DNA from 2 places in the Polaromonas aquatica genome. Region 2 is predicted to be linked to the other one. Evidence: riboswitches for the same ligand, from Rfam matches in the RefSeq annotation. Region 2 holds a riboswitch; the other holds the start of a gene.
The links. A riboswitch is a leader RNA that binds a small molecule or an ion and turns the genes downstream of it on or off. The one in region 2 is predicted to bind S-adenosylhomocysteine.
Positions count from the first base shown of each region.

Region 1: it holds a riboswitch for S-adenosylhomocysteine, as region 2 does, so the genes downstream of both, metH (methionine synthase) here and ahcY (adenosylhomocysteinase) in region 2, are expected to answer to the same signal.

Region 1 covers NZ_JBHSRS010000018.1:699,946-706,793, forward strand. Annotated here, with positions in the region: gene ACFQND_RS11800 (sensor domain-containing diguanylate cyclase) at 1-441, opposite strand, end outside; gene recQ (DNA helicase RecQ) at 620-2,626, opposite strand; gene ACFQND_RS11810 (rhodanese-like domain-containing protein) at 2,538-2,930, opposite strand; gene ACFQND_RS11815 (homocysteine S-methyltransferase family protein) at 3,001-4,047, shown strand; gene ACFQND_RS11820 (cyclic nucleotide-binding domain-containing protein) at 4,153-4,761, opposite strand; S-adenosyl-L-homocysteine riboswitch at 4,836-4,932, shown strand; gene metH (methionine synthase) at 4,947-6,848, shown strand, end outside.
Region 2 covers NZ_JBHSRS010000001.1:63,469-70,316, reverse strand. Annotated here, with positions in the region: gene uvrA (excinuclease ABC subunit UvrA) at 1-42, shown strand, start outside; gene ACFQND_RS00365 (Bug family tripartite tricarboxylate transporter substrate binding protein) at 220-1,188, shown strand; gene ACFQND_RS00360 (HAD-IIB family hydrolase) at 1,211-2,032, opposite strand; S-adenosyl-L-homocysteine riboswitch at 2,089-2,161, shown strand; gene ahcY (adenosylhomocysteinase) at 2,261-3,691, shown strand; gene ACFQND_RS00350 (TlyA family RNA methyltransferase) at 3,778-4,809, shown strand; gene metF (methylenetetrahydrofolate reductase [NAD(P)H]) at 4,917-5,747, shown strand; gene ACFQND_RS00340 (septal ring lytic transglycosylase RlpA family protein) at 5,765-6,421, shown strand; gene ACFQND_RS00335 (hypothetical protein) at 6,485-6,742, opposite strand; gene ACFQND_RS00330 (SRPBCC family protein) at 6,795-6,848, shown strand, end outside.

The sequences.
Region 1 (6,848 bases), on a different contig from region 2:
CAGGTCAAACACCGGGTAGCGGCCGGCCTGTGCCCGGCTGCTTATGGTCCGGGTGTCACCGGCCTGCTGCCTGACCCACAGGCCGTCCTGGTCGCGGTAGTAAAGGGTCGCGTCGTCCAGCGTGGGCATGGGTATGGTCAACCGCCAGTGCGGCGCCGCACTTTTGATGTTGGCATCAAAGCGCAGCCACAAGGCGCCGTTGTCAATCGTGTAGGACTTGCCGGGGATCACCGGCGTGAACCCGGCTGCGGGCTGTTGTTCGATCTGCTCGATGCTGAGCTGGCCGGTCCTGTCGCGCAGTACTTCCAGCGAGTGTTCCAGCAAGGCCGGGCTGTTGTTGCCATCCAGCACCAGTGGTGGCGCCTCGGCTCGCGCCGGCTGCACCAGCAGGGCAGCCAGCAATGCAAGCAGAGCCAGCATCGGGTGTATCAGGGCCGCCACATGTCTCCTCCCAGCAATATGCTGAATAATGCGCACCCCCCGATTTTGCAATAGGGTGGGGCCTGTTTGCCAGTCCATGCGCCGGGCGTCAGGGCTACCGGGATGAGCGGTAGGCGGTTTGCTCCTGGATTGATAGCCGCATGGGCGGTTTTTTCAAAATTCGTAATCCATTGGGTGCTCAGCCGGAGGTGCAGATGCGCAGAACTTCGGCGCCATAGGCTTCCAGCTTTTTGCTCCCGATGCCGGCAATACCCTCCAGGTCAGGAAGGCTTTGCGGTGAACGTTCGGCAATCGCCCGCAACGTGGCGTCATGAAAAATCACAAACGCCGGCAGGTTGTGTTCACGCGCGATCTCGGCGCGCCAGGCCTTGAGTTTGGCCAGCCTTTCCAGCGCGCCGGCATTGAGCGCCGCTTCGGCCAAACCCTTGACGGAGGTCTTGGTGCTCTTTTTTGCCCGGCTGGCCTTGCCTGCCGAGGCCTGCTCGCGCAGCACCACGCTGGCCTCGCCTTTTAAAACCCGCCGTGCGTCCGGCATCAGCTGCAGTGTGCTGAAGGCTTCGGTATCCACCCGCACCATGTTTTTTGCAATCAGCTGGCGCAGCACGGCGCGCCATTGCGCTTCGGCCAGGTCGGCGCCTATGCCGAAGGTTGAAAGTTTGTCGTGGGCAAACTGCGTCATCTTTTCGGTCTGCTTGCCGCGCAGGATGTCCATGATGTGGCCCGCGCCGAAGCTGATGCCGCTGGCCTGCTGCACGCGGTAAATGCAGCTCAGCATCTTGCGCGCGGCCTCGGTCGCATCCCAGACTGCCGGTGGATTCAGGCAGTTGTCGCAATTGCCGCAGGGCTGGCTGTCTTCGCCAAAATAATGCAGCAGGCTGACGCGGCGGCAGCGTGTGTCTTCGGCCAGGCTGAGCAGCGCGTCGAGTTTGCCGCGCATCACTTGCTTGAATTCCTCGCTGGCAGCGTCGCTGGTGTCTATCATGCGGCGCTGGTTCACGACGTCGTTCAGGCCGTAGGCCATCCAGGCATTTGCGGCCAGGCCGTCGCGCCCGGCGCGGCCGGTTTCCTGGTAGTAGCCCTCAATGTTTTTCGGCATGTCCAGGTGGGCGACAAAACGCACGTCGGGTTTGTCTATGCCCATGCCGAAGGCAATCGTCGCCACCATCACCATGCCGTCGTCGCGCAGGAAGCGGTCCTGCCGCTGCTGGCGCACGGCCGAATCAAGCCCCGCGTGGTAGGCCGCGGCCTTGAGGCCGGCGTCCTGCAGCATGTCGGCGATTTCCTCGACGCGCTTGCGCGACTGGCAATAGACGATGCCGGCCTCGCCTGTGTGCTCGTTTTCTATGAAACGCAGCAACTGTTTGGTGGCATCGGTTTTTTCGACAATGGTGTAACGGATATTGGGCCGGTCAAAACTGCTGACAAACTGCCGTGCGTCTTCCAGCTTGAGGCGTTCCACCATGTCCTGCCGCGTCAGTGCGTCGGCTGTTGCAGTCAGTGCCATGCGCGGCACGTCCGGGAACATTTCATGCAACAGGCTGAGCGAGCGGTATTCGGGCCGGAAGTCGTGGCCCCACTGGCTCACACAATGTGCCTCGTCAATCGCAAACAGGCTGAGCTTGCCGCGCTCGTTGAGCGAGCGCAGCAGGTCTTTCATGCGCGGCGTGTTGATGCGCTCCGGCGCGGCATAGACCAGCGTGAGTTCGCCGCGCAGCATCTGCTTTTCAAGCTGGCTGCTTTCTTCAAAGCTCTGCGTGGAATTCAGGAAAGCGGCGGAAACACCGGCCTCGTGCAGCGCGCCGACCTGGTCGTGCATCAGCGCAATCAGCGGCGAGATCACGATGGTCACGCCGTGGCCGGCGTTCTGCCGCGCAATCGCCGGGATCTGGTAACACAGCGACTTGCCGCCGCCGGTCGGCATCAGCACCAGCGCATCGCCGCCGGCGATCACATGGTCAACGATGGCCCGCTGTGGCCCGCGAAAGTCGCTGTAACCGAAGACCTCGCCAAGTATGTCCAGCGGGGTGGGAATAAGTGTGATGGATGACAAGGCGTAGGGGCGGGTAAAACGGGCAGGCTGGATGCAGGGCTGCGGCCTACATCTGCTCCCAGGGCAGGCCGTCAAAACGCCAGCCGGACTGCGTCGAGCGCCGGAAATGCTCGTCAAGTTCGCCTTCAAAGCCATGAACCACGTGCTGTACGTCCGAAAACCCGGCGGCTTCCAGGGCCTTGCCGGCATCCTGCGTGCGCTTGCCGGAGCGGCAGATCAGCAACACCGGCTGCTCCTTGCCGGTGCCTTCTCGTTCGACCGCCTCGGCAAACTTTTGCGGATCGGGCTGCAGGTCAGGGTATTCGTACCAGGGCACGTTGACCACGCCGGGTGGACGGCCCACGTAGAGCGACTCGATTTCCATGCGGACATCGACAAACAGGCTGTCGGGGTGCGATTGCAGCCAGATCCAGGCTTCTTTGGGTTGTAGGTTTTTCATGTCTTGGGGCGTAACCCTATATTGTCATGGAAAGTATTGCGTAAATAACGGACGGCCTAAAATGACCGCCATGAAGCCCATCACCTACACCCGCGGCCAGCAGCTGCCCGCCATCCTCGAAAAACGCATCGCCATCCTTGACGGCGCGATGGGCACCATGATCCAGCGCTTCAAGCTCAACGAAGCCCAGTACCGCGGCGAGCGCTTCAAGGACTTCCACAAGGACGTCAAGGGCAACAACGAGCTGCTCAGCCTGACGCGTCCCGACGTGATCCAGGACATCCATGAGGGTTACCTGTCCGCCGGTGCCGACATGATTGAAACCAACACCTTCGGCGCGACCACCGTCGCCCAGGCGGACTACGACATGGCCGACCTCGCCATCGAGATGAATGTCGAATCAGCCCGCATTGCCCGCGCCGCCTGCGACAAGTTCTCCACGCCGGACAAACCGCGTTTTGTGGTCGGAGCCCTTGGCCCCACCCCCAAAACCGCCAGCATCAGCCCCGATGTGAACGACCCCGGCGCGCGCAATACCAGCTTTGAAGAGCTGCGCAAGGCTTACTACGAGCAGACCGAGGCGCTGGTCAAGGGCGGTGCCGACGTGCTGCTGGTGGAAACCATTTTTGACACGCTGAACGCCAAGGCCGCGCTGTTTGCGATCGACGAATATTTTGATAATTCCGGCGAACGCCTGCCGCTCATCATCAGCGGCACCGTGACCGATGCATCCGGCCGCATCTTGAGCGGCCAGACTGTGACAGCTTTCTGGCACAGCATTCGCCACGCCCAGCCGCTGGCTGTTGGCCTGAACTGCGCGCTGGGTGCGGCGCTGATGCGCCCCTACATCCAGGAGCTGGCCCGGGTGGCGGGTGACACCTATATCAGCTGCTACCCGAATGCCGGCCTGCCCAACCCCATGAGCGACACCGGCTTTGACGAAACGCCCGATGTGACCTCGCGCCTGCTGCACGAATTCGCCGCAGAAGGCCTGGTCAACATCGTGGGAGGTTGCTGCGGCACCACGCCGGACCACATCCAGGCGATTGCGAGTGCGGTGGCGCCGGTGGCAAGGCGGGAATTGAGTTCCGGCGTTTTCTACCGCGAAGCTGCCTGAATAGGGTCTTCGCAAGTAGAGCCGCGGAACCGGCTTTGCCGGGCCGCAGGCGAAGCGCCCCCTCGGGGGGGCAGCGCATTACACGAAGTGAAAAGCGTGGGGGCCTCAGGTCGGCATTAAATGATCAATTTCCTGCTGCATGGCCTGTACCAGCTGGCTGTACATCTTCAGTTTTTCAGAAGTTTCGCGCAGCCGCTCTGCCACCCGCAGCGAGACGGCGAACATCAGTTTGGCCGCTGTTTTCGGGCTGTCTGCGCTGAGCTGTTCCAGGGCCTCGCGCGACAGGATGGCGCAGCGCACGTCGGTGCTCGCTGTGCATGAGGCCAGGCGGGCCTGGCCGTCCACCAGTCCCATTTCGCCGATCAGGCTGCCGGGGCCGAGCACATTGACCGTCACCGGCGCATGGCGGCTGACGACAATGCTTTCGATCGTCACCTCGCCTTCCAGCAGCAACACCATGTAACCGGTATCCATCGTGTCGCCTTCGGCGATGAAGGTGGTGCCCATGGCAATTTTGCGCGGGATCATGTAACTGACCACCGTGAGTGCTTCACTCGGGGTGAGCTGCATCAGCGCGGTCGGGGCTATCAGCAGTTCGGCTGCCAGTTCCGCGGTGCTGGAGCCTTCAATGGCACGCATACGGTCCTTGGGGCGCATACGCTCGGGTGCGCTGACCTGCGCCCTCGTATTCCTGCCAAACAGGGTTTCAAACATACATTTTTTTCCGGGAGTTTTGCCTGCTGCGGCGCGGGTGTGGCGCAAGGTTTCGCGAGCGACTAAAATGATGGTAACCCAAGGAGCGTTGCAGCGAAACAACCGTTTCGTCAGGCTTTGGTTACAGTTGTTTCTGCCCGGAAACTTCTGCGGCAACGACGCTCACCTTTGTTGCAAGGTGAGTTGTGTCTGAAATTCGAAATCCCCCAGTGGTACTGCCCCCCATGAAGCTCTCCGGCCTGGAGCCGGTCAACATTGGCGCGGGCACCTTATTTGTAAATATTGGTGAGCGAACCAATGTCACGGGTTCAAAAGTTTTTGCCCGCATGATCCTCAACGGTGACTTTGAGGCCGCATTGGCCGTGGCCCGCCAGCAGGTCGAGAACGGCGCGCAGATCATAGACATCAACATGGACGAGGCCATGCTCGATAGCCAGGCGGCCATGGTGCGCTTCCTCAACCTGATCGCCAGCGAGCCGGACATTTCGCGTGTGCCCATCATGATCGACAGCTCCAAGTGGAGCGTGATCGAGGCCGGTTTGCGCTGCATCCAGGGCAAGGGCATCGTCAATTCGATCTCCATGAAGGAAGGGCTGGCGCCCTTCAAGGAGCAGGCCAAGCTGCTCAAGCGTTATGGCGCGGCGGCCGTGGTCATGGCCTTTGACGAAAAAGGCCAGGCCGACACTTATGAACGCAAGATTGAAATCTGCGAACGCGCTTACCGCGTGCTGGTCGATGAGCTCGACTTCCCGCCCGAAGACATCATCTTCGATCCGAACATTTTTGCCATTGCCACCGGCATTGAAGAGCACAACAACTACGCGGTCGACTTCATCAACGCCACGCGCTGGATCAAGCAGAACCTGCCCGGTGCCAAGGTCTCGGGCGGCGTCTCCAATGTGTCCTTCAGCTTTCGCGGCAACGACCCGGTGCGTGAGGCGATTCACACGGTGTTCCTGTACCACGCCATCAAGGCCGGCATGGACATGGGCATCGTCAACGCCGGCATGGTCGGTGTTTACGACGATCTTGAGCCGACCTTGCGCGAGCGTGTCGAGGACGTGGTGCTCAATCGCCAACCTATTTACAAGGATGGCGAGGAAGAACTTACGCCCAGCGAGCGCCTGATTGAGGTCGCCGAGACGGCAAAAAGCGGTGCGAAAGACGACAGCAAGAAAAACGAATGGCGAGCCCTGCCGGTGCGCCAGCGCCTGTCGCACGCGCTGGTCCACGGCATGAACGAGTTCATCACCGAGGACACCGAAGAGATGTACCAGGCCATCCTGGCCGAGGGCGGCCGGCCCCTGCATGTGATTGAAGGCCCGTTGATGGACGGCATGAACGTGGTCGGCGACCTGTTCGGCCAGGGCAAGATGTTTTTGCCGCAGGTGGTGAAAAGCGCCCGCGTGATGAAACAGGCCGTGGCGCATTTGTTGCCCTATATTGAGGCCGAAAAGCTGTTGCTTGAGGCTGCGGGTGGCGACGTCAAGACCAAGGGCAAGATCATCATTGCCACCGTCAAGGGCGATGTGCACGATATCGGCAAGAACATCGTGACGGTCGTCCTGCAGTGCAACAACTTCGAAGTCGTCAACATGGGCGTGATGGTGCCCTGCCATGAAATATTGGCGCGCGCCAAGGTCGAGGGCGCTGACATCGTGGGCCTGTCCGGCCTGATCACGCCCAGCCTGGAAGAGATGCAATACGTCGCGGCCGAGATGCAGAAGGACGACCATTTCCGCATCAAGAAAATTCCGCTGATGATAGGCGGCGCGACCACCAGTCGGGTGCACACGGCGGTCAAGATCTCGCCGCACTATGAAGGCCCGGTGGTGTATGTGCCCGACGCCTCGCGCAGTGTGAGCGTGGCGCAAAGCCTGCTGTCAGACCAGGCCACCAAATACATCGACGAGCTCAACAGCGATTACGACAAGGTGCGCAGCCAGCACGCCAATAAAAAGCAGACACCTATGTGGCCGCTGGCCAAGGCACGCGCCAATGCCACGCCTATGGACTGGGCGAACTACACGCCGCCCGTGCCCAAGTTCATTGGCCGGCGTGTGTTCAAGAACTTTGACCTGGCCGAA
Region 2 (6,848 bases):
CACACCGGCAATGCCTTGCGGGGTGTGCTGGCACGGGTGTAAGTGTGTATTTTGCTATCAAATGGATAGCTGGTTGCGCGCATATCCAGCCGGCCAGAGGCATAAAACACCTTTAAAACCGGCCTGGTGCGGGCCGGCAGGCCTTCAGGTGTTCCCCTGATGCGGCCCGGGGTGATGTGACGCATGATCTGGCGCTACATCACCCACCGGGAGTTTTTCATGCAACGTCGCCACCTCTTGCAAACCGCCGCCGCACTCGCCGTTCCTGCACTGGGCCAGCAGGCCTGGGCGCAAGGCAGCTTTCCGGCCAAACCCATCAAGCTGGTGATTGCCTTTCCGGCCGGCGGGCCGACGGACATCACCATGCGTTCGCTGGCGGACAATGCTTCCAAAATCCTCGGCCAGCCGGTGATTGTCGAGAACAAGCCCGGCGCCGGTGGCACCCTGCCGGCGCAGCAACTGCAAAGCGCCGTGGCTGACGGCTATACGGTGGCGCAGATTCCGCTGGGTGTGTTCCGGCTGGGTTACACCACCAAAATCAACTGGGACCCGATCAAGGACATCACTTACGTCATCAATGTCACGGGCTACGCCTTTGGCATTGTTGTGCCGGCCGACAGCCCACTGAAGAACTGGGCCGACTTTGTTGCCTACGCCAAGGCCAACCCCGGCAAGCTGACTTACGGCTCCACGGGCACGCTTACCAGCCCGCACCTGACGACCGAGCTGGTCGCACAGAAGGCCGGCATCGAGCTGCAGCATGTGCCCTACAAAGGCAGCGCCGACCTGATGCTGGCGGTGGTTGGCGGGCAGGTGATGGCGGCGGCCGACAGCACCGGTTTTGCAACGCAGGTCGAGGCGGGCAAGCTGCGCGTGCTCAACACCTGGGGCGAAAAGCGGCTGGACAAATTCCCCGGCGCGCCTACGCTCAAGGAACTGGGTTACGACATAGTGCAGAACTCGCCTTTCGGCATAGGCGCACCCAAGGGCACGCCGCCCGAAGTGGTCAGGCGGCTGCATGATGCGTTCAAAAAGGCGATGGAAGAACCCAGTTATGTGGCCGCGCTGGCCCGCTACGACATGCTGCCCAACTACCTGAGCTCGGCTGACTACACAAAATTTGCGCAGGACACCATTGGCCGCGAAAAGGTGTTGATCGACAAGCTGGGCCTGGCCAAAGGCAGCTGAGTCAAAACCGCCTGCGCGGTTTTTACGTGGAGCGTGCCGACAAAATGGCGCGCGCCACCTCGGCAAAACCCGCGCCGCGCTCGCCCTGCGTGATGTAGCGCGGCTTGTGCGCCAGCTGTGCCTCAAAACGCCGGATATTGGCCACGCCCACTGAGTGCGGGAAGGCCTCAAACATCAGCTGGTCGTTGGTTGAGTCGCCAACATAAACCCAGCGTTCCATCTCGGCATCCAGCTCGCGGCCCAGCAACTCGCGGACTATCCAGCGTGCGCCTTCGAGTTTGTTGTGCGCGCCAAACCAGCCATTGATGTGGATGGAACTGACGGTGGCATTCATGCCTTCGTTCTGCATGATCTGCACGGCGTGGGCGATGGCGGCGGGCGGCAGATGCACAAACTCGCTGTGGTCTATGGCGATGTCGGTTTCGCGCCCGGGGCTGTCTTGTGAGAGGACGGCGCCGGGCACTTCCTGCATCACACGGCGCGCCACCTGCTGCATGCGGGCGTAGTTGGCCCGCCGCATGGACTCGTCCTGTTGATACAGTTTTGATAGCTGGTTGCGCCTGTCCTGCAAGGGCTGCGGGCCTTTTTGGCTTGAAAGTAGCGCAACTGCGCCGTTTTCTGCAACGATGGCGTCCACCGGCCAGCTGAGCGCAAAAGGCTCGCTCCAGCCCACCGGCCGGCCGGTGATGGGAATGACATGCAGGCCGGCCGCTTTCAGGTCGGCCAGCGCCTGCAGTGCATCGGGCGTGATGGCGCCGTCTGTTGTCAGCGTGTCGTCGATGTCGGTGAAGACGCCGGTCACCAGGCGCCGTGCTGCGACGGGCCAGTTGTTCAGTTCTTGCATGGTGAAATTTTCGCATGCCATTTTCGGGCGCCGGCGCGCTTCGGTACAATGGCAGGCTTCCTGAGGAGCGTTGCAACCCACACCCAGTGGACCAGGCTCAGGACTTCATTGCAACCACGCTCACCCGCATGTGCTCTCAAGCCGGGTGAATGACCGAGTTCCCCCGTCCCTTGAACGCCCATGCCTGTGGCGATTTTGCCCAATTGACGTTTGATTTTGGAGAACCGTATGAGCGCCGTATTGAAGCCTTCCACCGACTACACCATTGCCGACATTTCCCTCGCCGCCTGGGGCCGCAAGGAACTGAACATCGCCCAGACCGAGATGCCCGGCCTGATGGCCATCCGCGAAGAATTCGCGAAAGCCCAGCTTTTGAAGGGCGCACGCATCACCGGCTCGCTGCACATGACGATCCAGACCGGCGTGCTGATCGAAACCCTGCAGGCACTCGGCGCCGACGTGCGCTGGGCTTCGTGCAACATTTTCTCTACGCAAGACCACGCTGCTGCCGCGATTGCCGCTGCCGGCACGCCCGTGTTTGCCATCAAGGGTGAAACCCTGGCCGACTACTGGGACTACACCCATCGCATTTTCGAATTCAACGGCGCCAAAGGCACGCCCGAAGAAGGCCCGAACATGATCCTGGACGACGGCGGCGATGCAACGTTGCTGATGCACCTGGGCACCAAGGCCGAAAAAGACGCCAGCCTGATCTCCAAGCCCACCAGCGAAGAAGAAATCTGCCTGTTCAACTCGATCAAGGCCAAGCTTGCGCAAGACCCGACCTGGTACAGCCGCCGCCTGAAAAACATCATCGGCGTGACTGAAGAAACCACCACCGGCGTGCTGCGCCTGAACGAAATGTCGGCCAAGGGCACCTTGGCCCTGCGCGCCATCAACGTGAACGACTCGGTGACCAAATCCAAGTTCGACAACCTCTACGGCTGCCGCGAATCCCTGGTTGACGCGATCAAGCGCGCCACCGACGTGATGGTGGCCGGCAAGGTCGCCTGTGTGGCCGGTTACGGCGACGTGGGCAAGGGCTCGGCCCAGGCCCTGCGTGCGCTGTCGGCCCAGGTCTGGGTGACCGAGATCGACCCGATCAACGCCCTGCAGGCCGCGATGGAAGGTTACAAGGTCGTGACCATGGAATACGCAGCCGACAAGTGCGATATTTTTGTCTCCGCCACCGGCAACAAAAACGTCATCACCTATGAGCACATGGCCAAGATGAAAGACCAGGCCATCGTTTGCAACATCGGCCATTTCGACAACGAAATCGACGTCGCTTCGCTGGAAAAATGCACCTGGGAAGAGATCAAGCCGCAAGTCGACCACGTGATCTTCCCGGACGGCAAACGCATCATCCTGCTGGCCAAGGGCCGCCTCGTGAACCTGGGTTGCGGCACGGGCCACCCCAGCTTTGTCATGTCCTCCAGCTTTGCGAATCAGACCATTGCGCAGATCGAACTGTTCACCAAACAGGCTGACTACGAAGTGGGCAAGGTTTATGTGTTGCCCAAGCACCTGGACGAAAAAGTCGCGCGCCTGCACCTCAAGAAAGTCGGCGCCATGCTGTCTGAACTCAGCGATGAGCAGGCTGCTTACATCGGCGTGTCGAAGTCCGGCCCTTACAAAGCCAACACCTACCGCTATTAATGGCTACTGCGCGGGCCGATTTCCGCCTTGCGGATTTCGGGCCGCTCGCTACGCCCTCAACGCCATAAAAGGCAGAAAACCTATCCATGCGCGCTGACCTCTTCCTCGTCGAACACGGCTTTGCCACCACCCGCTCCCAGGCCCAGCGCCTGATTGCTTCGGGGGTGCAATGGCGCGTGCTTGTCGATACCGATGTGCTGCCGGCATGGAAGCGTGTTGCCAAAAACGGCGACGAGATCCCGGACGCGGCCGAGATGGAAGTGCTCGACAACACCGAGGCCAAATACATCTCGCGCGGCGGGCTCAAGCTCGAAGGCGCACTCAAGGCTACAAAGCTGGACGTGAGCGGCCTGCGCTGCCTCGACATAGGCCAGTCCACCGGTGGATTCACGGATTGCCTGCTGCAGCACGGCGCGGCGCAGGTCGTCGGTGTCGATGTAGGCCATGGACAGCTGCATGCCACCATGCGCGACGACGCGCGTGTGGTCTGCATAGAGGGCGTGAATGCGCGCTCGCTGACTGCAGACGATCTGGCCGAACACTATCGCCGTGCACTGCACCTGAAAAATGGCGGTGAAGAGGGTGATGAAGACTTTGACGATGAAGCGCCGGAAAGCGATGAAGAAGCCTTCAACCCGCTTTTTGACTTCCTCACCGGCGACCTGTCCTTTATCTCATTGACGCTGGTCTTGCCTGCCGTTGCGCGCCTGCTGAAGGCCGACGGCCATCTGCTGATGCTGGTCAAGCCGCAGTTCGAACTGCAGCCCGGCCAGATAGGCAAGGGCGGCATTGTGCGCGACCCTGTGCATTTTGAGTTTGTCGAAAAACGTTTGCGCGACACCTGCGCCCAGGTCGGTGTTGACGTGCTGGGCTGGATGGAATCCGCCATTGAAGGCGGCGACGGCAACCGCGAGTTTTTCATACACGGCAAAAAGCAGCACAACGTCGCCGCTGAAGACCAGCCGCTGGTCGCAGCGCCATCGCGCAACCTTGTCAAACGCACGCCGCGCAGCGAGTTGCGCGCCAGGCATGCGGCGCACGAGGATTCGGAAGAGGCGCACGCCGGCCAGCATGGGCCGGCCAGGGCCAAGCGCCGCCACAACCCGGACGAAGATTGAAAAAAACAGACCGTTCTGCCTGAGCCCGTCGAAGGCTTCGACAGCGTTTCGACAAGCCCAACGCGAACGGATTCCTGCAAGAGTTGTTATCGAAAAGTGGATGCCAGATGAGTATGCCCATCAGCTTTGAATTTTTCCCGCCCAAGACGCCTGAAGGCGCGGCCAAACTGCGCGTGACGCGCCAGGCGCTGTACGCCTTCAAGCCCGAGTTCTGCTCCGTCACCTTTGGCGCAGGCGGCTCCACGCAAGAAGGCACCTTTGGCACCGTCGGCGAAATCCTGCAAGAGGGCGTTGACGCCGCCAGCCATTTCTCCTGCGTGGGCGCCACCAAGGACACCGTGCGCCAGCAGCTCGCAACCCTGCGCGCCATGGGCGTCAAGCGCCTGGTGGCCTTGCGCGGCGATTTGCCCAGCGGCTACGGCGCGGGCGGCGAGTTTCATTACGCCAGCGACCTGGTGGCCTTTATCCGGGCCGAGACCGGTAACGCCTTCCACATAGAAGTCGCTGCCTACCCGGAAATCCACCCACAGGCCAAATCCGCCGACGCCGACCTGCAGGCCTATGTGACCAAGGTCAAGGCCGGTGCCAATTCGGCCATCACCCAGTATTTCTTCAATGCCGACGCCTACTTCCGGTTTGTGGACGACTCGGCCAAGCTGGGCGCCGATGTGCCGGTGGTGCCCGGCATCATGCCGATTACCAGCTCGACGCAGCTGATGCGTTTCAGCGATGCCTGCGGTGCCGAGATTCCGCGCTGGATCCGCTTGCGCCTGCAAGGCTACGGCGACGACACCGCGTCCATCAAGAGTTTTGGACTGGATGTGATCACCGACCTGTGCGAGCAACTGCGCACGGCCGGTGTGCCGGGAATTCATTTCTACACCATGAACCAGGCGGCGGCGACCTCCGAGATCATCCAGCGACTGCAGCTGGCCTGAACCAGACAGGGGCCGGCATGATGATGAAACAAGGTGTCATCCGGCGGGCCTCCAGCCTCGTACTCGGCCTCGCCCTGCTGGCCTGGCTGGCCGCTTGTACCACCGCGCCGCCATCGCCTGAAACACCGGCAACAGGCCCTGCGGCAAGCCGCGCCCCTGCCAAAGCGCCGGCCAAACCGGTTGCCAAATCTGCCGCCTCCACCGGGGCTGCCGAAGCGGCGAGCATGCCCGAGGCCGATTCGCCAGACGATTTTCCGCGGCCGGCACTGCTGGCGGGCGAACCCGCGCGCGAGTTCGAGCGCGGCGGCGCCTCCTGGTACGGCCCGGGCTTTCATGGCAAGCGCACCGCCAGCGGCGAGCGTTACGACATGCACGCCTTCACGGCCGCGCACCGCACCTTGCCCTTTGGCACCATGGTGCGGGTGCACAGCCTGGTCAACGGCCGCGACGTGGACGTACGCATCACCGACCGCGGCCCCTTCAGCCGCAACCGCGTGATTGACGTGAGCCGCGCCGCTGCTGAAGAGCTGGGCATGCTGGGCCTGGGTTTCAAGGAAGTCGTGCTGCTGGTGCCTGAGTCCACACCCGAGGTGGTGGAGTCCCTGCCGTCGCCGCCGGTCAAAAAAGCCCGGCGGGCCAGGCCTTCGCCCAAGCCAAAAACCAAAGCCCGGTAAGGTTTTGCTACTTAATTGATAGCTGGTCACGCAAGCAGCGCGGCGGCCATGGGCCTAAAACGTTCATAAAACGGCTAAATCCAGGGCTCCAGGGGCAGTTTTTGCCGTTTCAAGCCGTTTTGGAGTGGTTTTGATGCGTTTTTGAGTGCCAAAAATGCCTGAAGCCCAATAGCTATGCGCGCAACCAGCTATTAAATAAATAGCGTTTATGCGTCTGCCTTTCAGGCCGGAATGCATAAAAATCAGGTACTTTCTGCAGATTGAACGCCAGCGTGTCGAGAACGCCGCGCCTGCTTCGTCGTACAGATAAGCGGCCTGCAAGTGGGCATGGCCGCCGAGTCAGTTAAATACTACCAACCCGAAGGAGAACGCCATGACGACCCCAAGCCCCGCCGCGCCGGCTTCCGACCGCGAGCTTGTACTCACC